Regions from separate parts of the Streptomyces sp. NPDC058671 genome, predicted to be linked through region 1. Evidence: predicted binding sites of a transcription regulator. Region 1 holds the regulator's gene; each other region holds the start of a gene.
What was found. The regulator HrcA, encoded in region 1, represses chaperone genes, less so after heat shock. The targets are predictions, from matches to a motif close to TTNGCACTCNGNNNNNCNGAGTGCNAA.

Region 2: groL (chaperonin GroEL) is a predicted target of HrcA. The motif match lies at 2,369-2,395, and genes of this name have one in related genera.
Region 3: groES (co-chaperone GroES) is a predicted target of HrcA. The motif match lies at 5,529-5,555, and genes of this name have one in related genera.

Annotation. Positions count from the first base shown of each region.
Region 1 covers NZ_JBHXSA010000031.1:67,210-74,806, forward strand. Annotated here, with positions in the region: gene lepA (translation elongation factor 4) at 1-654, shown strand, start outside; gene ACFWV2_RS29695 (long-chain fatty acid--CoA ligase) at 892-2,763, shown strand; gene hemW (radical SAM family heme chaperone HemW) at 2,844-4,076, shown strand; gene ACFWV2_RS29705 (DUF3097 domain-containing protein) at 4,136-4,939, opposite strand; gene ACFWV2_RS29710 (MBL fold metallo-hydrolase) at 4,950-5,678, opposite strand; gene hrcA (heat-inducible transcriptional repressor HrcA) at 5,827-6,846, shown strand; gene dnaJ (molecular chaperone DnaJ) at 6,847-7,597, shown strand, end outside.
Region 2 covers NZ_JBHXSA010000003.1:301,029-308,625, reverse strand. Annotated here, with positions in the region: gene thrC (threonine synthase) at 1-1,298, shown strand, start outside; gene ACFWV2_RS05800 (MoaD/ThiS family protein) at 1,313-1,588, shown strand; gene ACFWV2_RS05795 (cold-shock protein) at 1,995-2,198, shown strand; gene groL (chaperonin GroEL) at 2,563-4,191, shown strand; gene ACFWV2_RS05785 (SRPBCC domain-containing protein) at 4,452-4,937, shown strand; gene ACFWV2_RS05780 (alpha/beta hydrolase) at 5,045-6,541, shown strand; gene murQ (N-acetylmuramic acid 6-phosphate etherase) at 6,645-7,580, opposite strand.
Region 3 covers NZ_JBHXSA010000003.1:352-7,948, reverse strand. Annotated here, with positions in the region: gene tsaD (tRNA (adenosine(37)-N6)-threonylcarbamoyltransferase complex transferase subunit TsaD) at 1-98, shown strand, start outside; gene ACFWV2_RS04330 (hypothetical protein) at 113-352, shown strand; gene ACFWV2_RS04325 (polysaccharide deacetylase family protein) at 399-1,250, shown strand; gene ACFWV2_RS04320 (YciI family protein) at 1,370-1,735, shown strand; gene ACFWV2_RS04315 (RNA polymerase sigma factor) at 1,752-3,002, shown strand; gene ACFWV2_RS04310 (methyltransferase domain-containing protein) at 3,021-4,208, opposite strand; gene ACFWV2_RS04305 (polysaccharide deacetylase family protein) at 4,339-5,259, shown strand; gene ACFWV2_RS04300 (hypothetical protein) at 5,256-5,477, shown strand; gene groES (co-chaperone GroES) at 5,700-6,008, shown strand; gene groL (chaperonin GroEL) at 6,139-7,597, shown strand, end outside.

The sequences.
Region 1 (7,597 bases):
AACCCGAGCGAGTTCCCCGAGGGCAAGATCAACGACGTGTACGAGCCCGTCGTACGCGCCACGATCCTCGCCCCCAGCGAGTTCATCGGGGCGATCATGGAGCTGTGCCAGACCCGTCGCGGCACGCTGCTCGGCATGGACTACCTCTCCGAGGACCGGGTCGAGATCCGCTACACCCTGCCCCTCGCGGAGATCGTCTTCGACTTCTTCGACCAGCTGAAGTCCAAGACGCGGGGGTACGCCTCCCTGGACTACGAGCCCACCGGCGAGCAGGCCTCCAGCCTCGTCAAGGTCGACATCCTGCTGCACGGCGACAAGGTCGACGCGTTCTCCGCCGTCACCCATAAGGACGCCGCGTACGCCTACGGTGTGCGGCTCGTCGCGAAGCTGCGCGAGCTCATCCCGAGGCAGGCCTTCGAGGTGCCGATCCAGGCCGCGATCGGCTCCCGGGTCATCGCCCGCGAGACGATCCGCGCCATCCGCAAGGACGTCCTCGCCAAGTGCTACGGCGGTGACATCTCCCGTAAGCGGAAGCTGCTCGAGAAGCAGAAGGAAGGCAAGAAGCGCATGAAGATGGTCGGTTCGGTGGAGGTGCCCCAGGAGGCCTTCATCGCCGTGCTGTCGAGCGACGAGTCCTCCAGCAAGAAGAAGTAGCCGGAGGGCGTCGGACGAAGAGGGAAAGCGGGCCGGGGCTGCGGGGGAGCCGAAAGTACCTGTCCTGTGCAATGAACGGGCCTACGTGCGGATGCGCGTGGGCCCGTTCGTTATGAAGCGACGCCCTGTAGACCCTTACGCGCCGGTCCTCGGCGCCTTACTCTGATCCCGGCTCGAAGGTTACTCGCCAGTTAGTTACGAACCACCAGCAGGCACCGCCGCCGCCCGGAGGACGTCGTGAGCGACACACAGACCCAGATCGAGAACCGGCCGCCCTCCGTGGCGACCCTCTTCCTTGAGCGCGTCGAGCGGACTCCGGACGCGGAGGCCTACCGCTATCCGGTGCCCGCCGCCTCCGGCCCGGACGACTGGAAGTCGCTCAGCTGGGGTCAGGCCGCCGAGCGGGTCTACGCGATCGCCGCCGGCCTCGTCGACCTCGGCGTGCAGTCCGAGGAGCGGGTCGCCCTCGCCTCCTCCACCCGCGTCGAGTGGATCCTCGCCGACCTCGGCGTGATGTGCGCGGGCGCCGCGACCACCACGGTCTACCCGCAGACCAACGCCGAGGAGTCGGCGTTCATCCTCTCCGACTCCGAGTCGAAGGTCCTCATCGCCGAGGACGCGGCGCAGCTCGCCAAGGCCGTGGAGCGCCGCGCCGACCTGCCGAACCTCCACCACGTGATCGTCATCGACGCCACGGGCGTGGAGAGCGACGGCCAGTGGGTCCTCTCCCTGGCCGAGCTCGAGGCGCGCGGCCGGGCGTACCTGGAGAAGCACCCGGAGGCCGTCAAGGAGCGGGTCGCGGCGATCACCCCCACCCAGCTCGCGACCCTCATCTACACCTCCGGCACCACGGGCCGCCCGAAGGGCGTGCGTCTTCCGCACGACAACTGGTCGTACATGGCGAAGGCCATCGCCGCCACCGGTCTCGTCACGCAGGACGACGTCCAGTACCTGTGGCTGCCGCTCGCGCACGTCTTCGGCAAGGTCCTCACCTCCGGCCAGATCGAGGTCGGACATGTCACGGCCGTCGACGGCCGCGTCGACAAGATCATCGAGAACCTGCCCGTGGTCCAGCCCACCTACATGGCCGCCGTGCCCCGCATCTTCGAGAAGGTCTACAACGGCGTCGCCGCGAAGGCCCGCGCCGCCGGTGGAGCCAAGTACAAGATCTTCCAGTGGGCGGCCGGCGTCTCCCGCGACTACGCCAAGGCCGGCCAGGACAACTTCCGCCGCACCGGGACCGCCTCCGTGCCCTTCGGCCTCACCGCCAAGCACAAGATCGCCGACGCCCTCGTCTACTCCAAGATCCGTGACGCCTTCGGCGGCAACCTGCGCGCGTGCATCTCCGGATCCGCCGCGCTCGCCCCCGAGATCGGTTACTTCTTCGCCGGCGCCGGCATCCACATCCTGGAGGGCTACGGGCTCACCGAGTCCTCCGCCGCCTCCTTCGTCAACCCGGGCGAGGCCTACCGCACCGGCACCGTCGGCAAGCCGCTCCCCGGCACCGAGGTCCGCATCGCCGACGACGGCGAGATCCTGCTGCGCGGCCCCGGCATCATGGAGGGCTACCACGGCCTGCCCGAGAAGACGGCCGAGGTCCTGGAGTCCGACGGCTGGTTCCACACCGGTGACATCGGCGAGCTGTCCGCCGACGGCTACCTCCGGATCACCGACCGCAAGAAGGACCTGATCAAGACCTCCGGCGGCAAGTACATCGCGCCGGCCGAGGTCGAGGGCCAGTTCAAGGCCGTCTGCCCGTTCGTTTCCAACATCCTCGTCCACGGCGCCGACCGGAACTTCTGCACCGCGCTGATCGCCCTCGACGAGCCCACCCTCCTCGGCTGGGCCGCCGATCACGACCTCGCGGGCAGGTCGTACGCCGAGGTCGTCGCCGCCCCGCAGACGGTGGCCATGATCCAGGGCTACGTCGACCGCCTCAACGAGGGCCTCCAGCGCTGGCAGACGATCAAGAAGTTCCGGCTGCTGCCCCGGGACCTCGACATCGAGCACGGCGAGCTGACCCCGTCGCTGAAGCTGAAGCGGCCGGTGGTGGAGCGCGAGTACAAGGACCTCATCGAGGAGATGTACGCGGGCTCCCGGGAGTCCTGACCGCCGCGCACGGCGCTTTTCCCCCGGCCGTCGTCCACAGGCCGGACGTCCACCTCGGGCAGTACGGGACAATGGGGCTCATGCCTTCCGTACTGCCCGATGGTGAGACCGTGCCCGAGACCGGGGCGCTGCCCGCGCACGCCCTGGAAGGGGCGGCCGAGCGGCCCCTCGGGTTCTACCTGCACGTGCCGTACTGCGCCACGCGGTGCGGCTACTGCGACTTCAACACGTACACGGCGAGCGAGCTGCGCGGCACCGGGGGCGTGCTCGCCTCCCGGGACAACTACGCCGACCAGGTCGCCGAGGAGATCCGGCTCGCCCGGAAGGTACTCGGCGACGACCCCCGGCCGGTGCGGACCGTGTTCGTCGGCGGGGGCACGCCGACGCTGCTCGCCGCCGGTGATCTCGTACGGATGCTGGGAGCCGTCCGCGACGAGTTCGGGCTCGCGGACGACGCCGAGGTGACGACCGAGGCGAATCCGGAGTCCGTGACCCCCGCGTACCTCGCGGAACTGCGGGAAGGCGGCTTCAACCGCATCTCCTTCGGGATGCAGAGCGCCCGGCAGCACGTCCTGAGGATCCTCGACCGGACGCACACGCCCGGGCGCCCCGAGGCGTGCGTCGCCGAGGCACGGGCCGCCGGGTTCGAGCACGTGAACCTGGATCTGATCTACGGCACGCCGGGGGAGTCCGACGACGACTGGCGGGCCTCGCTCGACGCGGCGATCGGCGCCGGCCCGGACCACGTCAGCGCGTACGCCCTGATCGTCGAGGAGGGGACGCAGCTCGCCCGCCGGATCCGGCGCGGCGAGGTGCCGATGACCGACGACGACGTGCACGCCGACCGGTACCTGATCGCGGACTCCGTTCTCGCCGAGGCCGGATTCGAGTGGTACGAGGTGTCCAACTGGGCCACCTCCGAGGCCGGGCGCTGCCTCCACAACGAGTTGTACTGGCGGGGCGCGGACTGGTGGGGCGCGGGCCCCGGCGCGCACAGCCACGTGGGCGGGGTGCGCTGGTGGAACGTGAAGCACCCGGGCGCGTACGCGGCGGCGCTGGCCGGCGGGAAGTCGCCGGGCGCGGGGCGTGAGCTGCTGTCGGACGAGGACCGGCGGGTGGAGCGGGTGCTGCTCGAACTGCGGCTGCGGGAGGGGGTCGAGTTGTCACTGCTGCGGCCTGCCGGGCTTGCCGCAGCCGCGCGGGCGCTGGCGGACGGGCTTCTCGACGCGGGGCCCTACGGCGAGGGGCGGGCCGTGCTGACCCTGCGGGGCCGGCTGCTCGCCGACGCGGTGGTCCGGGACCTGGTGGACTGAGGTCAGGCGCGGGGCGAACGCCCGCGCCGAGGGCGCGGGGCGCCCCCGGCGGCGGTCGTCTACGGCGCCGTCACGAAGTCGATCAGTTCTTCCACTCGGCCCAGGAGCTCCGGTTCCAGGTCCTTGTACGAGGTGACTCTCGACAGGATGTGCTGCCAGGCCGCGCCCGTGTTGTCGTGCGGCCAGCCGAGGGCCCGGCAGACGCCCGTCTTCCAGTCCTGGCCTCGGGGGACCGTCGGCCAGGCCGGGATGCCCAGGGAGGAGGGCTTCACCGCCTCCCAGACGTCGATGTACGGGTGGCCCACGACCAGGACGTCCGGGGAGGTCACCCGGGCCGCGATGCGGGACTCCTTCGAGCCCGGGACCAGGTGGTCCACCAGGACCCCCAGGCGCGCGTCCGGCGCCGGGGCGAAGTCCGCCACGATCGACGGCAGGTCGTCGACGCCCTCCAGGTACTCCACGACCACGCCCTCGATCCGCAGGTCGTCGCCCCAGACCCGCTCCACGAGCTCGGCGTCGTGCCGGCCCTCCACATAGATCCGGCCCGCCCGCGCAACACGCGCGCGTGCGCCCGGTACGGCGACCGAGCCCGAAGCCGTACGGGCGGGGCGGGCGGGAGCGGCGACCGGTCGCACCAGGGTCACCACCCGGCCCTCCAGGAGGAAACCGCGCGGGTCCATCGGGAAGACCCGGTGCTTGCCGAAGCGGTCCTCCAGGGTCACGGTGCCCGCCTCGCAGCGGATCACCGCCCCGCAGAAGCCCGTCGTGACCTCCTCGACGACGAGGTCACGCTCGGCCGGAACCTCCGGGACGGGCTTCGGCTTCTTCCAGGACGGCGTCAGATCCGGGTTGTAGCTGCGCATTGCGGTGACGTTAGGCGACGTGGAAGCGGTGTGCCAGTTCATCGCGCTGGGCCCGCACGAACGTGGCGTCCACCAGCGCCCCGTGCCCCGGTACGTACACCGCCTCCTCGCCGCCGAGCCGCAGCAGCCGGTCCAGGGCGTCCGGCCAGCGGGAGGGGATCGCGTCCGGGCCCGCCTGCGGCTCGCCGGACTCCTCCACCAGGTCGCCGCAGAAGACCACCTCCGGGCCGCCCGGCACCAGGAGCACCAGGTCGTGGCCCGTGTGGCCGGGGCCGACGTTCGCCAGGAGGACCTGCCGGCCCCCCAGGTCCAGCGTCCACTCGCCGGAGACCACGTGCCGCGGCGCCACCAGCACGTCCACGGCCTCCGCGGCCGCCGCCGGGTCGAGCCCGTGCCGTACCGCGTCACCGCGCAGCGCCTCCTGAGCCCTTGCCCCGCCGAGCAGCGCGTCGGAGCCGACCGCGCCGAAGACCTCCGCGCCCGAGAAGGCCGCGGTGCCCAGCACATGGTCGAAATGGGGGTGGCTCAGTGCGATGTGCGTCACTCTCCGGTCGTTCGTCAGCTCAGCGATCTGCGTCCGCAGCTCGGCGCCCTCCGCGAGCGAGGAGCCCGTGTCGTACAGCAGCACCGCCCGTTCGCCCAGTACCAGTCCGACCGTGGCGTCCCATCCAGGCAGCCGCCGCCGGCCCACCCCGTCCGCGAGCCGCTCCCACCCGTACGCTTCCCAATCCACGTCCATACGGCGACGCTAGCCGGTGGGGCCCCGCCGCCTTGCCAGGAGCGACGCCCGCCGCCGTACACTGGCCGGGGAATCGCTGGCACTCGAACAGGGTGAGTGCCAAAAGCGGAGCAACCGTAACGACGTCGACAGCTGGAGGTGCGCCACGATGCTCAGCGAACGCAGGCTCGAGGTCCTGCGCGCCATCGTCCAGGACTACGTGGGGACGGAGGAGCCCGTCGGCTCCAAGGCGCTCACCGAGCGCCACAAGCTCGGCGTCTCGCCCGCCACCGTGCGCAACGACATGGCCGTGCTGGAGGAGGAGGGCTTCATCGCCCAGCCCCACACCAGCGCCGGCCGGATCCCGACCGACAAGGGCTACCGGCTCTTCGTCGACCGGCTCGCCGGCGTCAAGCCGCTGTCGACGCCGGAGCGCCGGGCCATCCACAACTTCCTCGACGGCGCGGTGGACCTGGACGACGTCGTCGGCCGCACGGTCCGGCTGCTCGCGCAGCTGACCCGTCAGGTCGCCGTCGTCCAGTACCCCTCGCTGACCCGTTCGACCGTCCGGCACGTGGAGCTGCTCTCGCTGGCCCCCGCCCGCCTGATGCTGGTGCTCATCACGGACACCGGCCGCGTCGAGCAGCGTCTCATCGACTGCCCCGCGCCCTTCGGCGAGTCCTCACTCGCCGATCTGCGGGCCCGGCTCAACAGCCGGGTCGTCGGCCGGCGGTTCGCCGACGTGCCGCAGCTGGTGCAGGACCTCCCCGAGTCCTTCGAGGAGGTCGAGGACCGCGCCACGGTCTCGACCGTGCTCGCGACCCTCCTCGAATCCCTGGTCGAGGAGCACGAGGAGCGGCTGATGATCGGCGGCACCGCCAATCTCACCCGCTTCGGACACGACTTCCCCCTGATGATCAGGCCCGTCCTTGAGGCTCTGGAGGAGCAGGTCGTGCTCCTCAAGCTGCTCGGCGAGGCCAAGGAATCGGGCATGACCGTACGCATCGGGCACGAGAACGCCCACGAGGGGCTGAGCTCCACGTCCGTCGTCTCGGTCGGCTACGGTTCGGGCGGCGAGGCAGTCGCCAAACTCGGCGTGGTCGGACCGACCCGCATGGACTACCCCGGAACGATGGGAGCGGTACGCGCAGTGGCACGTTACGTCGGACAGATCCTGGCGGAGTCGTAAGTGGCCACGGACTACTACGCCGTACTCGGCGTGCGCCGCGACGCTTCCCAGGACGAGATCAAGAAGGCGTTCCGGAGGCTCGCCCGCGAGCTGCACCCGGACGTCAATCCCGATCCCAAGACGCAGGAACGCTTCAAGGAGATCAACGCCGCCTACGAGGTCCTCTCGGACCCGCAGAAGAAGCAGGTCTACGACCTGGGCGGCGACCCCCTCTCGGCCTCGGGCGGAGGCGGCGCGGGCGGCTTCGGGGCGGGTGGCTTCGGCAACTTCTCCGACATCATGGACGCCTTCTTCGGTACGGCGTCGCAGCGCGGCCCGCGCTCGCGGACCCGCCGCGGCCAGGACGCCATGATCCGGCTGGAGATCGACCTCAACGAGGCCGCCTTCGGCACCACCAAGGACATCCAGGTCGACACGGCGGTCGTCTGCACGACCTGCTCGGGCGAGGGTGCCGCGCCCGGCACCTCCGCGCAGACCTGCGACATGTGCCGCGGTCGCGGCGAGGTGTCCCAGGTCACCCGGTCCTTCCTGGGCCAGGTCATGACCTCCCGGCCCTGCCCCCAGTGCCAGGGCTTCGGCACGGTCGTGCCGACGCCGTGCCCGGAGTGCGCGGGCGACGGCCGGGTGCGGTCCCGTCGGACGCTCACGGTCAAGATCCCGGCCGGTGTCGACAACGGCACCCGGATCCAGCTCGCGGGCGAGGGCGAGGTCGGCCCCGGCGGCGGCCCCGCCGGCGACCTGTACGTGGAGA
Region 2 (7,597 bases), on a different contig from region 1:
GCCTCGCCTCCATGGCTGTACAGACCGTCACCCCCGCCACCACCGTCGACCTCGGTCCCGCGTCCGGGCTTTCCTGTCGCGAATGCGGTGAAGTGTTCGCGCTCGGCCCGATCTTCGCCTGCGAACTCTGTTTCGGACCTCTCGAAGTGGCGTACGACCTCCCCACCGGTGACCCCGAGGCGCTGCGCAAGCAGATCGAGGCCGGCCCCGCCAACATCTGGCGGTACGCCCCCCTGCTGCCCGTCCCCGCCGACGTCGCCGACAAGCCGAACCTGAACCCGGGCTGGACCAAGCTCGTCCAGGCGGACAACCTCGCCCGCGAGATCGGCGTCGCCCCCGGCAAGCTCTTCGTCAAGGACGACTCCGGCAACCCGACCCACTCCTTCAAGGACCGGGTCGTCGCCCAGGCCATCGAGGCCGCCCGCGCCTTCGGCTTCACCACCCTGTCCTGCTCCTCCACCGGCAACCTGGCCGGCGCCGTCGGCGCCGCCGCCGCCCGTGCCGGCTTCCGCTCCTGCGTGTTCATCCCGCACGACCTGGAGCAGGGCAAGGTCGTCATGGCCGGTGTCTACGGCGGTGACCTCGTCGCCATCGAGGGCAACTACGACGACGTCAACCGCTTCTGCTCGGAGCTCATCGGCGACCCGCTCGGCGAGGGCTGGGGCTTCGTGAACGTCAACCTCCGCCCGTACTACGGCGAGGGCTCCAAGACGCTGGCGTACGAGATCTGCGAGCAGCTCGGCTGGGTCATCCCCGACCAGCTCGTCATCCCGATCGCCTCCGGCTCGCAGCTCACCAAGATCGACAAGGGTCTCCAGGAGCTCATCAAGCTGGGCCTCGTCAAGGACAAGCCGTACAAGATCTTCGGCGCCCAGGCCGAGGGCTGCTCCCCGGTCTCCGTCGCCTTCAAGGCCGGCCACGACGTCGTCCGCCCGCAGAAGCCGAACACGATCGCCAAGTCGCTCGCCATCGGCAACCCGGCCGACGGCCCGTACGTCCTCGACATCGCCCGCCGCACCGGCGGCGCCGTGGAGGACGTGAACGACGAGCAGGTCGTCGACGCGATCAAGCTGCTCGCGCAGACCGAGGGCATCTTCGCCGAGACCGCGGGCGGCGTGACCGTCGGCGTCGCGAGGAAGCTCGTCGAGAACGGGCTGATCGACCCGAACCTCACCACCGTCGTCCTCAACACCGGCGACGGACTCAAGACCCTGGACGCGGTGGCCGACACCTCTCAGGCGACCGTCACCATCCGCCCGAGCCTGGACGCGTTCCGCGACGCCGGCCTGGCGCTCTGAAAGGTTACGAAGACATGGCCGTGAACGTCCGCATCCCCACCATCCTCCGCACCTACACGGGCGGGCAGTCCGAGGTCCAGGCCGAGGGCGCGACCCTCGCCGAGGTGATCGAGGACCTGGAGAAGAACCACACGGGCATCGCCGCCCGCGTCCTCGACGACCAGGGCAAGCTGCGCCGCTTCGTGAACGTCTACGTGAACGACGACGACGTGCGCTTCGAGCAGGGCCTGGAGACGGCGACCCCGGCGGGTGCGGGCGTCTCGATCATCCCGGCCGTCGCCGGAGGCTGAGCCGTACCCGTTGTCCTCTCTTCGTCGAAGATCTCGAATTGCCCCTTCCGCGCCATAAAGCGGAGGGGGCAATTCTGCATGGTTGAGCGGGGTAGAGTTGGGGAAGTCCCCTCCGCTGCTCATGCCGGGTGCATATGTGAATGCGCCCCGCCCGTCGAGAAGCAGCCAAAGTGTGTGCGCCTTGTGTACCTTCTGCGTACTTTGCCGGGCCCGACTTGCCCCGTAATTCCAGGAATTCTCCCCGATTCACCTTTCCGTGACGCCCAGAATTCTCGCTCGATTGACCTGTTGCAGAGGGCAGTTGGGCAGATACATTCAGCCGCGGTCGACGCGTTCCGGCGCAGGGTCTGACCCGGGTCCGCGAAGTGCGGGTCCCGCGCAAGGGCCAGTAATAGGGGAGTTAGGCATGGCTCAGGGCACCGTCAAGTGGTTCAACGCGGAGAAGGGCTACGGCTTCATCGCGGTCGACGGTGGTGCGGATGTTTTCGTCCACTACAGCGCGATCCAGATGGATGGTTACCGCAGCCTCGAAGAGGGACAGCGGGTCGAGTTCGAGATCTCGCAGGGCCAGAAGGGTCCGCAGGCGGACATGGTCAAGCTCGCCGTCTGAGCGCGGCGCGATCGGCCACCGACGCAACGCCGTCGAGGGGCCCGCATCCCTGGGGATGCGGGCCCCTCGACGTGTTCCGCCACCGGCCGGTCCGCGTCCCGACCGTCGAGAGGCGCCCGCACCCGCCCGTCACCCGACCGCCACCCCTCGTCGGCGTTCCTTCGGAACGGCTTGCACTCTCCTAGGTCGAGTGCTAATCATTGGCGTTAGCACTCGGCAGGTGAGAGTGCTACGAGGATCGGGCATGACGAGGTCGCCGGCCGGGTGGGGCAAGGAACCACGCGGAGTTGCGGAGGCCGTCCGTCGCGGGCGTCGGCGCGGTCCTGGAGCGTTATCCACCCCATGTCCGGGAGGACCACTTCACATGGCCAAGATCATCGCGTTCGACGAGGAGGCCCGGCGCGGTCTCGAGCGCGGCATGAACCAGCTCGCTGACGCCGTCAAGGTCACCCTCGGCCCCAAGGGTCGCAACGTCGTCCTCGAGAAGAAGTGGGGCGCCCCCACGATCACCAACGACGGTGTCTCCATCGCCAAGGAGATCGAGCTCGAGGACCCGTACGAGAAGATCGGCGCCGAGCTGGTCAAGGAAGTCGCCAAGAAGACGGACGACGTCGCCGGCGACGGTACGACCACCGCCACCGTTCTCGCCCAGGCGCTCGTCCGCGAGGGCCTCCGCAACGTCGCCGCCGGTGCCAACCCCATGGCCCTCAAGCGCGGCATCGAGAAGGCCGTCGAGGCCGTCTCCGGCGCCCTCCTCGAGCAGGCGAAGGATGTCGAGACCAAGGAGCAGATCGCTTCGACGGCCTCCATCTCCGCCGCCGACACCCAGATCGGCGAGCTCATCGCCGAGGCGATGGACAAGGTCGGCAAGGAAGGCGTCATCACCGTCGAGGAGTCGCAGACCTTCGGGCTCGAGCTCGAGCTCACCGAGGGCATGCGCTTCGACAAGGGCTACATCTCGGCGTACTTCGCCACCGACATGGAGCGCATGGAGTCGTCCCTCGACGACCCGTACCTCCTCATCGTCAACTCCAAGATCTCCTCCGTGAAGGACCTGCTCCCGCTCCTGGAGAAGGTCATGCAGTCGGGCAAGCCCCTGCTGATCATCGCCGAGGACGTCGAGGGCGAGGCCCTGTCGACCCTGGTCGTCAACAAGATCCGCGGCACCTTCAAGTCCGTCGCGGTCAAGGCCCCGGGCTTCGGCGACCGTCGCAAGGCCATGCTGAACGACATCGCCATCCTCACCGGCGGCACGGTCATCTCCGAGGAGGTCGGCCTGAAGCTGGAGAACGCGGGCCTCGACCTGCTGGGCCGCGCCCGCAAGGTCGTCATCACCAAGGACGAGACCACCATCGTCGACGGTGCCGGTGACAGCGAGCAGGTCGCCGGTCGCGTGAACCAGATCCGCGCCGAGATCGAGAACAGCGACTCGGACTACGACCGCGAGAAGCTCCAGGAGCGCCTCGCGAAGCTGGCCGGCGGCGTGGCCGTCATCAAGGCCGGCGCCGCGACCGAGGTCGAGCTCAAGGAGCGCAAGCACCGCATCGAGGACGCCGTTCGCAACGCGAAGGCGGCCGTCGAGGAGGGCATCGTCGCCGGCGGTGGCGTGGCCCTGCTCCAGGCCTCCTCGGTCTTCGAGAAGCTCGAGGCGGACCTCACGGGTGACGAGGCCACGGGCGCGAACATCGTGAAGCTGGCCCTCGAGGCCCCGCTGAAGCAGATCGCGATCAACGCCGGCCTCGAGGGCGGCGTCGTGGCGGAGAAGGTCCGCAACCTGCCCGTCGGCCACGGCCTGAACGCCGCGACCAACGAGTACGTCGACCTCATCGCCGAGGGCATCATCGACCCGGCGAAGGTCACGCGCTCCGCGCTGCAGAACGCCGCGTCGATCGCCGCGCTGTTCCTCACCACCGAGGCCGTCATCGCCGACAAGCCGGAGAAGGCGTCCGCGCCGGCCGGCGGCGGCATGCCGGGCGGTGACATGGACTTCTGATCCTCCGGGATCGGTGGTTCATCGCTGAACGCGCGAGCTGACGCGAGGAAGCGAAGATCAGAACGAGGGCGGCACCCCCAGGGGGTGCCGCCCTCGGGCGTTGTCCAGGACCCCGGCTGTACGGGACTTCGGGGCCGTACGGGACCGGGGCGTCGTACGGGACCTCGGCGTCGTGCGGGGACTGCGGTGTTGCGCGGGGCTCGCCTTACCTCGGTGCCGGGGTGATCCTGGAATGGCCCCTCTCGTGAAGGGAGACCACGATGGTCACCCTGCTGACGACGCCGGCCGACCGCGAGCTGGTCATCACCCGGACCTTCGACGCCCCGCCGGGCCTGCTCTGGGAGGCGTGGACCCGTCCCGAGCACGTGCGCGCGTGGTACGGCGTGTCCGCGCTGACCACGTCGGTCGTCGACATCGACCTGAGGGTCGGCGGCGCGTGGCGCTGGGGCCAGAGCACACCGGAGGGCCAGGAGATCGTCTTCTCCGGCACGTACGAGGAGATCGTCCCGGCCGAACGGCTCGACTACACGGAGGTCTTCGAGCAGATGCCGGACGCGGATCCGGTCCGGGTGACCCTCACCTTCGACGCGACCCCGGACGGCGGCACGGCCCTGACCAGCACCTCCGTGTGGCCGTCGAACGAGATCAGGGACCAGGCGCTGGCGGCGGGGATGGAGGCGGGGGTGCGGGAGCAGTTCGACCGGCTGGCGGGGCATCTGCGGACGATGCGGCCTGTCCACGGCTGACGGGGGGGACCTCGGGCGACCCGGCCCCGTCGGGCGGGGGTTGGCCCCACCCCGGGTGGCGTGCCTGCCGGATGGGGTGGGGGCCGGGGGTTCGGGAGGCTGGGGGTATGACAACGAACCGTGGACGTCAGGCCCTGCTGCTCGCCCTTTCCGTCGCCGCCGTCGCCGGTGTCACCCTCGGCGGGGGAGGTGCCGCCCCGGCCGTCGCGGCCGGGCTGGAGTGGGGGGACTGCGACCCCGCCGTGAAGCCGCTGCCCGGGCAGCGGTGCGCCACCCTCTCCGTACCCCTCGACTACGCGGATCCCGGCGGTGAGCAGATCGGTCTCGTCGTCTCCCGGCTCACCGCCGGGCGGCCGGAGGCGCGGCGCGGGACGCTGATGGTGATCCCGGGCGGGCCCGGGAGTTCCGGGGTGCAGCGGCTCGCGCAGAAGGGGGCCGCGCTGGCGGAGGAGATGGACGGGGCGTACGACCTGGTGGCCTTCGATCCGCGCGGGACCGGCGGGTCCGCGAAGGCGCGGTGCGGGCTCGCCGAGGAGGACCGGTGGACGGTGACCCTGCGGTCCTGGCCGGGCGGCGGCGGCCGGATCGACGACAACGTGACCCGGGCGAAGCGGATCGCGGAGGCGTGCTCCCGCAACGGCGGTGCCATGCTGCGCGGGCTGACCACGGCCAACCAGGTGCGTGACCTGGAACGGCTGCGGCAGGCGCTCGGTGAGCGGAAGCTGTCGGCGTGGAGCGTCTCGTACGGGACGTACGTGGCGGCCGCGTACGCCGAGAGGTACCCCGGGCGCACCGACCGCTGGGTCCTCGACAGCAGCAGCGACCCGGATCCGCGGCGGGTCGCCCGGGGCTGGCTGGAAGGCATGGCGCGGGGCGCCGAGGACCGGCTGCCGGACTTCGCGGCCTGGGCGGCGCACCCTGACCGGGCGGCGGAAGGGCTGCGGCTCGCGGAGCGGCCCGGGGACGTACGGCGGGTCGTCCTCGACCTGGCCGCCCGGCTCGACCGGGAACCGCTCCCCACGACCACGCCGGGGGCGATGCTGACGGGGACCGTGCTGCTCCAGGCGTTCCAGCTCGCGCTCTACTCCGACGCGGCCTTCCCGTCCTTCGCGCGGCTCGTGACGGAGGCGCTCGACCCGGCGGGCGAGCCGGTGCTGCCGCGGGAGCTCTCGGGCGCGATGCCCGACGAAGCGGCGGCGATCACGATGGGCGTGGTCTGCAACGACGTGGACTGGCCCGCGTCCGTACCGGCGTACGAGCGGGCCGTAGCGGTGGACCGGGCGCGGAATCCGCTGACGGCGGGGATGCCGGCGAACATCACGCCCTGCTCCTTCTGGAAGGGCGGGTCCGGGGAGAAGCCCGTCCGCGTCACCGGCCGCGGGCCGTCGAACATCCTGATGATCCAGAACCTGCGGGACCCGGCGACGCCGTACTCCATGGGGCTGCGGATGCGGGCGGCGCTCGGCGAGCGGGCGCGGCTCGTCACCGTCGACCAGGGCGGGCACGGGGTCTATCTGGGCAACGGGAACGCGTGCGGCGACCGGGCGGTGACCCGCTTCCTGACGGAGGGGGCGCGGCCGGGCGAGGACGTCCTCTGTCGTTGACGGGTGCCCGGCCGGGCGAGGTGCCTGACCTCACCCCCGGAGACGAGGCGAACTCCGGCGCTTCGCGGCTCCGGGCCGAGGACGCGGCCTTGCCGGGTGGGAGTCACGGGGTGGGCCCGGTCGCGTGCAGCGCCGCGCGCAGGTGGCCCTGGGAGTCCCGCAGCCGGCGGGTGGCCGTGGGGGCGTCGATGTCGGCGAGGATCATGAGGATCGCGTTCTTCACCTCTCCGTCGGCGGCGGCGAGCGCGGTCTCGATCTGCTCGTCCGGGGCGCCGGTGGCGAGGGCGACGATCCGGCGGGAGCGGGCCTGGAGCTTGTCGTTGGAGGCGCGGACGTCGACCATCAGGTTTCCGTAGGTCTTGCCGAGCCGGATCATCGTGATCGTCGAGATCATGTTGAGGACGAGCTTCTGGGCCGTGCCCGCCTTGAGCCGGGTCGAGCCGGTGAGCAGCTCGGGGCCGGGGACGACCTCGATGCCGTGCTCGGCGGCGGCGGCGAGCGCGCTGTCCGCGTTGCAGGACAGGCCGATGGTGAGGGCGCCGAGGGCGCGGGCGTGCTCGACGGCGCCGATGGCGTACGGGGTGCGGCCGGAGGCGGAGATGCCGACGACGGTGTCGTCGGCGGTGACGCCGAGCGCGGTGAGGTCCTCCGCCGCGAGTTCCTTCGAGTCCTCGGCGCCTTCGACGGCCTTGACCATCGCGGACGGGCCGCCCGCGATGAGGCCGACGACCTGGGACGGGTCGGTGTTGAAGGTGGGCGGGCACTCGCTGGCGTCGAGGACGCCGAGGCGTCCGGCGGTGCCGGCGCCCAGGTAGAGGAGACGTCCGCCGCGGGCCATGCGCTCGGCGGTGGCGTCGATGGCGGCGGCGATGGCGGGGAGCTGCCTGGCGACGGCGGCGGGGACGGTCTTGTCCTCGTCGTTCATGAGCGCGGCGAGCTCGGCGGTGGGGAGCTTGTCGATCTCGGCGAGCTCGGGGCGGAAGGCCTCGGTGGTGAGGGTGGCGAGCTGGGCGCGGAGTTCGGAGTAGGTAGCAGACACGTGCGGCTCTTTCGGGG
Region 3 (7,597 bases), on a different contig from region 1:
CGGACTCCTCGCTTCCGGTGACGGACCCGCACGTGCCGGGGGCGTCCCACGATCACGATCACGTGCACGAGGTCAGCAAGGAGAACCTGTACTCGTGACCACCGTGACGCTCATGTGGGAGGCGCGGGCCGCCCAGGGCCGGGGCGCCGAACTCCTGGAGTGGGCCAGGGCCCAGGTCCTCGCCCGCGAGCCGCAGCGCCGGGAGATCCTCCGCGCGCCCCAGGACCGGGTCCTCGTCCTCACCTGGTGGGAGGCGGCGGCCTTCGACGCGGAGTTGCCCGAGCTGGCGGAGCCGGACGCGGAGCTGATCGCCCGTCCGGTCCACCGCTGGCGTTTCGAATCGGTGGAATAGTCGATTCCCGGGCAACCTTTCGACCGGTGCGGGCATCCCACCACGTGTGAAGAAGAAGATCGCGCTGTGGGCCGCCCTCACCGCCGTCGCCCTGCTGGTGACCGGCTGCGCGGCGGAGGACCCCGACGCACCCGCTCCGAGGACGCCGTCGGCGCGCGGGGACGCCCCGTCGGCGGGGACGGGTGCCGGGGACAAGGCGCCCGGCGCCCCTGACCGGGCGGCCGCGTACCGCAAGTGGGGGCTCAAGCCCTTCGCGGCGCCGCCCGCCCCGCCCGCGACCAAGCCGGTCGTCCGGCCGCCCGGCGGGCCGGTCCCCGTCATCAGCGACATCCCCACCACCGAGAAGATCGTCTTCATCACGATCGACGACGGGGCGGAGAAGGACCCCGAGTTCGTCACGATGATGAAGGACCTCGATGTCCCGGTCACGATGTTCCTCACGGACGCGGCCATCCGCGGCGACTACGCGTACTTCGCCCCGCTCGTCGCCCAGGGCCACGGGCTCGCCAACCACACCCTGACCCACCCGAACCTGCGCACCCTGTCCCAGGACGCCCAGCGTCGGGAGATCTGCGGTCAGCAGACGAAGCTGACGAAACGGTTCGGCACGGCCCCGCGCCTCTTCCGCCCGCCCTACGGCAACTGGAACGAGGCCACGCGCGCGGCGGCGGCGGAGTGCGGCGTGGACGCGATCGTGCTGTGGCGGGAGTCCATGCAGATCAAGAACATGCAGTACCAGCGCGGCGACCGGAAGCTCCACCCCGGCGACATCATCCTGGCCCACTTCCGGGGCCCGTCCGAGCTCAAGGGCCGCACGATGACGGAGATGACGGCCACGATGCTGCGCCGCATCCAGGAACAGGGCTTCACGGTGGCGCGCCTGGAGGACTACGTCTAGGGCCTTGCCCGGGACGCCCGGAGATTTCTCCGGGCGTGGTGTCGATGCGGGTCCGGCCCGTTCGACGTATGTGTGGACGGCGGGGAACGGCCCCGCCACCGCACCCCCGAGGAGTCGTCATGCCCCGCTTCCTGTCCCTCGTCCGCATCGAGGAGAACACCATCGACATGGAGAGCGCCGACCCCGGCTTCGAGGAGCGCATGGGCGCGCTCTTCGAGGAGATCGGCAAGGCCGGCGCCATGGTGGACACGGCCGGGCTCAGGCCTACCGCCGAGGCCACCCGGATCACCTGGTCGGACGGGAAGCTGTCGTACACCGACGGACCGTTCACCGAGACCAAGGAGGTCGTCGGCGGCTACGCCATGCTCCAGTGCAAGGACATGGCCGAGGCCGTCGAGTGGGGGAAGCGCTTCCTGGCCGTCCACCCGCCGCAGTGGAAGGTCGGCCTGGAGGTCCGCGAGGTCGAGGAGATGCCGGAGGGCTGACCCCGGGTGTGCTGTCATGGGAGGCGTGACGCCGGACAGCACACTGGAGACGGTCTTCCGCATGGAGTCGGCGCGGATCGTCGCCACGGCGGCGCGCATCGTCAGGGACGTCGGCATCGCCGAGGAGATCGCCCAGGACGCCCTCGTCGCCGCCTTGGAGCAGTGGCCGCTGACAGGGGTCCCGGAGCGGCCGGGAGCCTGGCTGACGGCCACCGCCAAACACCGCGCCGTCGACCTCGTGCGGCGGCGCGAGACGTACGCGCGGAAGCTCGCCGAGGTGGGCAGGACGCTCACCGAGGAGGCGTACGACCCCGAGCCCCCGGGCCCCGGTGACATCGACGACGACGTGCTGCGGCTGATCTTCACCGCCTGCCATCCGGTGCTCTCCGCCGAGGCGAGGGCCGCGCTGACCCTGCGGCTCGTCGGAGGGCTCCGCACGGACGAGATCGCCCGCGCCTTCCTCGTACCGGAGGCCACCCTCGCGGCGCGCATCACCCGCGCCAAGCGGACGCTCGCGAAGGCGGGCGTCGCCTTCGAGGTGCCGTACGGGGAGGACCGGGCGGCGCGGCTCGGTTCCGTCCTCGAAGTGATCTACCTGATCTTCAACGAGGGGTACGCGGCGACGACGGGCGACGACCTGCTGCGGCCGGGGCTCTGCGAGGACGCGCTGCGGCTCGCCCGGACCCTCGCCGCCCTCGCGCCCCGGGAGGGCGAGGCGCAGGGCCTGGCCGCCCTTCTGGAGCTCCAGTCCTCCCGGACGGCGGCCAGGACCGGACCCGACGGCCAGCCGGTGCTGCTCGCCGCGCAGGACCGGCGGCGCTGGAACCGGCTGCTCGTCCTGCGCGGGTTCGCCGCCCTGGAGCGGGCCGGTGACGGGCGTACGTACGGGCCGTACGCCCTCCAGGCCGCCATCGCCGCCTGCCACGCGCGGGCCCCCTCGTACGACGAGACCGACTGGGCGACCATCGCCGCGCTGTACGGGCGGCTGGGCGTCCTCGCTCCCTCCCCGGTCGTCGAGCTGAACCGCGCGGTCGCCGTGTCGATGGCCGAGGGCCCCGAGGCGGCCCTCCCGCTCGTCGACGCCCTCTCCGCCGCGCCCGGCCTGGCCGGATATCACCTGCTGCCGAGCGTGCGGGGCGACCTGCTGGCCCGGCTCGGGCGTGAGGCGGAGGCGCGGGCGGAGTTCGAGCGGGCCACGGCCCTCACCCGCAACGAGGGCGAGCGGGCGCTGCTGCGGGCGAAGGCGCGGGCGCTCGGGGGCGCGTAGGGGGGCGCTCGGCCGGGGTCACCGACGGGCGGCCGGGTGGCCGATCAGCATCGTCGGGGCGCCGGCCACCCGCGTGAGCAGGACCGTCGCCGCGTTCGGGCCCTTCGGCCTCACCCTGCGGCGGATCTCCTCGGGCTCCACCGCGGAGCCGCGCTTCTTCACCGTCAGGGTGCCGACCTCCCGTTCCCGCAGCAGGGCCTTCAGCTTCTTCAGGTTGAACGGGAGTTCGTCGGTGATCTCGTAGGCGGCGGCGTACGGGGTGGGGACGAGCGCGTCCGCCGTGACGTACGCGATCGTCGCGTCGATCAGGCCGCCTCCCACCTCCTCCGCCACCTCGGCGACCAGGTGCGCGCGGATGACGGCGCCGTCCGGCTCGTAGAGGTAGCGGCCGACCGGGCGGACCGCCGGGTCGGGCAGGCCCCGGCCGGCGAGGGCCGCGCCCGAGGGTAGCAGGGTGGCCCGGCGGGCGCCCGGCTCCGTACCGAACCAGAGGACCGCCTCCTTGACGTCCCCGCCGTCCGAGATCCACTCGGCCTCGGCCTCCTCGGGCACCGCCTCGTGCGGGATGCCCGGAGCCACCTTCAGGGCCGCGTGCGGGGCCCTGCGGGCCGCCTGGACCGCCCAGGACAGGGGCGGGGAGTACGCCTCCGGGTCGAAGACGCGGCCCCGGCCGCCGCGCCGCGCCGGGTCGACGAAGACCGCGTCGTACGGCGCGGTGTCGATGTCGGTGACGTCCGCGCACCGCACCTCGATCAGCTCCGCGAGGCCGAGCGCCTCGGCGTTGGCGCGGGCGGCCTCGGCGGTCAGCGGGTCGCGGTCGACGGCGAGGACGGAGATCCCGGCGCGGGCCAGGGCGATCGCGTCGCCGCCGATCCCCGAGCAGAGGTCGGCGACGCCGCGGACGCCGAGCGCCTTCAGCCGGGCCGCCCGGTGGGCGCCGACCGAGGCGCGGGTCGACTGCTCGACGCCGTTCGGGGTGAAGTACATCCGGTACGCGTCCTCCGCGCCGAACTTGGCGACCGCCCGCTGCCGCAGCCGTGCCTGCCCGATCGCCGCCGTGACCAGCTCCGCGGAGTGGTCGCGGCGCAGCCGGGAGGCGACCGCCAGTTCCCGGGCGGGGTCGTAGTCGCGCAGGGCGGTGAGGAGGGTCTGACCCTCGGGGCCGAGCAGGGGGGCGAAGGAGGCGAGGTCGGTCACCCGTCCCATTGTGGGCCCTGCGGTGGTGTGGGCCGGCCGGGGGACGCGGGGTGCGGTACGGCGGTGTCGTGGCCGGGAACGGGCGTCCGCGCTGACAGGATGCGGCGCGATACGACTCGTACGACAAAAGGAAAATATGATGGCAAAAGGTGTGCGCCGTTCGTCCCGGGTGCTCGGGGCCGCCCTCGTCGTCGCCGCCCTCGCCTCCGCCGCCACGGCCTGCGGGGACGGCACCGAGCCGGCCAAGGGCGCCCCCGCTCCCGCCGCCGGCCAGCAGGCCCAGGGGCAGAAGGCGTCCGGCGCGATCGCGGCGTACGTCGAGAAGGTCCGCGCGCAGCGCGCCGCCCGGGTGGTCGCCGCGAGGAAGTGGGGCCTCGCCCGGACCCCGCTCGACGCGCCCGCCCCGCCCGCCGTGAAGCCGCGGATCACCACCCGCAAGGGCTTCGAGACGGCGGGCGAAGGCCTGCCGCCCGTCTTCACCACCGTGCCGACCAAGCAGAAGATCGTCTTCCTGACGATCGACGACGGCGCCGAGAAGGACCCCGCCCTGCTGCGGATGATGAACGAACTCCGGATCCCCTACAGCGCCTTCATCAGCGACTACGTCGTCAAGGACGACTACGGGTACTTCGCCCGGATGCAGAAGTCCCAGGAGGGCGGGGTCTCCCTGCACAACCACACCCTCAACCACCGGTACCTGCCGGGGCTGTCGTACAGCCAGCAGAAGCGCGAGATCTGCGGCATGCAGGACGTCATCGAGAAACGATTCGGCAAGCGCCCCCCGCTCTTCCGCCCGCCGTACGGCAACTACAACGAGGACACCCTGCGCGCCGCCAGGTCCTGCGGCGTCAAGGCGGTCCCGCTGTGGGCGTCCGAGGCGTTCCCCGACCACATGGAGTGGCGCGAGTGGGACCGGGACCTGCACCCCGGCGACATCGTGCTCACCCACTTCCGGGGCAAGGACGACTGGAAGGGGACCATGCCCGACATGATCCGCCGGGTGATGAACGTGATCACGGCCAAGGGGTACGCGGTCGCCAAGCTGGAGGACTACGTATGAGCCGCGCGCCGTCCCGGACGCGGCGGTCGGTGGCCGGAGCGGTGCTGGCCGTCGCGCTCCTCGCCGCCACCGGGTGCGCCTCGGCCGTGGACCCGCTCGAACGGCTCGGGCGGAAGGCGGCGGAGCGGGTGGGACCGGCGCAGACGCGGGACGCGACGACGGTCGCGGAGCAGGGTGCCGCGGGCGTCCGGGACTCGAACTCGCGTGCGGAACCCTGAGGTCCGGGACGCCGTTCTCCTGCCGGGACCGGAGCGCCACATCGCGCGTCATTGGCACTCCGCTTGACCGAGTGCTAATCGCGGTCATAGTCTCGGCTCTGGCACTCCCCACCGGAGAGTGCCAACACAGCGACGGGCAGGTCCGGCACCCGCGACGACGGATCCACCTGGTCGCCACCTCAGACAGTCAACCCCGTGATCTCCGAAGGGGGAGGTCGGATCGTGACGACCACCAGCTCCAAGGTTGCCATCAAGCCGCTCGAGGACCGCATCGTGGTCCAGCCGCTCGACGCCGAGCAGACCACCGCCTCTGGCCTGGTCATCCCGGACACCGCCAAGGAGAAGCCCCAGGAGGGCGTCGTCCTTGCCGTGGGCCCGGGCCGCTTCGAGAACGGCGAGCGCCTGCCGCTCGACGTCCAGACCGGCGACATCGTGCTGTACAGCAAGTACGGCGGCACCGAGGTGAAGTACAACGGCGAGGAGTACCTCGTCCTCTCGGCTCGCGACGTGCTCGCGATCGTCGAGAAGTAATTCACCGAAGTACCGAAGTACCGACGTACGAGCACTGAACCAGATGCTCAGAGCTGCGCCCCGAGGCCCCTTCCAGGCGCCCCGGGGCGCGGTTCGTTCCACCCTATTCCGAGAGGGCTGAACCGCTCCCATGGCGAAGATCCTGAAGTTCGACGAGGACGCCCGTCGCGCCCTTGAGCGCGGCGTCAACAAGCTTGCCGACACGGTGAAGGTGACGATCGGCCCCAAGGGCCGCAACGTCGTCATCGACAAGAAGTTCGGCGCCCCCACCATCACCAACGACGGTGTCACGATCGCCCGCGAGGTCGAGCTCGACGACCCGTACGAGAACCTCGGCGCCCAGCTGGTGAAGGAGGTGGCGACCAAGACCAACGACATCGCGGGTGACGGCACCACCACCGCCACCGTGCTGGCCCAGGCCCTGGTCCGCGAGGGTCTGCGCAACGTCGCCGCCGGCGCCTCCCCGGCCGCCCTGAAGAAGGGCATCGACGCCGCCGTCAAGGCCGTCTCCGAGGAGCTCCTCGCCACCGCGCGCCCGATCGAGGACAAGTCCGACATCGCCGCCGTCGCCGCGCTCTCCGCGCAGGACCAGCAGGTCGGCGAGCTCATCGCCGAGGCGATGGACAAGGTCGGCAAGGACGGTGTCATCACCGTCGAGGAGTCCAACACCTTCGGCCTGGAGCTCGACTTCACCGAGGGCATGGCCTTCGACAAGGGCTACCTGTCCCCGTACATGGTCACCGACCAGGAGCGTATGGAGGCCGTCCTCGACGACCCGTACATCCTGATCAACCAGGGCAAGATCTCCTCGATCCAGGACCTGCTGCCCATCCTGGAGAAGGTCATCCAGGCCGGCGCCAGCAAGCCGCTCCTGATCATCGCCGAGGACGTCGAGGGCGAGGCCCTGTCGACCCTGGTCGTGAACAAGATCCGTGGCACCTTCAACGCCGTGGCCGTCAAGGCCCCCGGCTTCGGCGACCGCCGCAAGGCGATGCTCGGCGACATGGCCACCCTCACCGGTGCCACCGTCATCGCCGAGGAGGTCGGCCTCAAGCTCGACCAGGCCGGTCTCGACGTGCTCGGCACCGCCCGCCGCGTGACCATCACCAAGGACGACACCGTCATCGTCGACGGTGGCGGCAAGTCGGAGGACGTGCACGGCCGCGTCAACCAGATCAAGGCCGAGATCGAGTCCACGGACTCCGACTGGGACCGCGAGAAGCTGCAGGAGCGCCTCGCGAAGCTGGCCGGCGGCGTGTGCGTGATCAAGGTCGGCGCCGCCACCGAGGTGGAGCTGAAGGAGAAGAAGCACCGTCTGGAGGACGCCATCTCCGCGACCCGCGCCGCGGTCGAGGAGGGCATCGTCTCCGGTGGTGGCTCCGCGCTCGTCCACGCCGTCAAGGTCCTCGAGGGCAACCTCGGCAAGACCGGCGACGAGGCCACGGGTGTCGCGGTCGTCCGCCGCGCCGCCGTCGAGCCGCTGCGCTGGATCGCCGAGAACGCCGGCCTCGAGGGCTACGTCATCACCTCGAAGGTGGCGGAGCTCGACAAGGGCCAGGGCTTCAACGCCGCGACCGGCGAGTACGGCG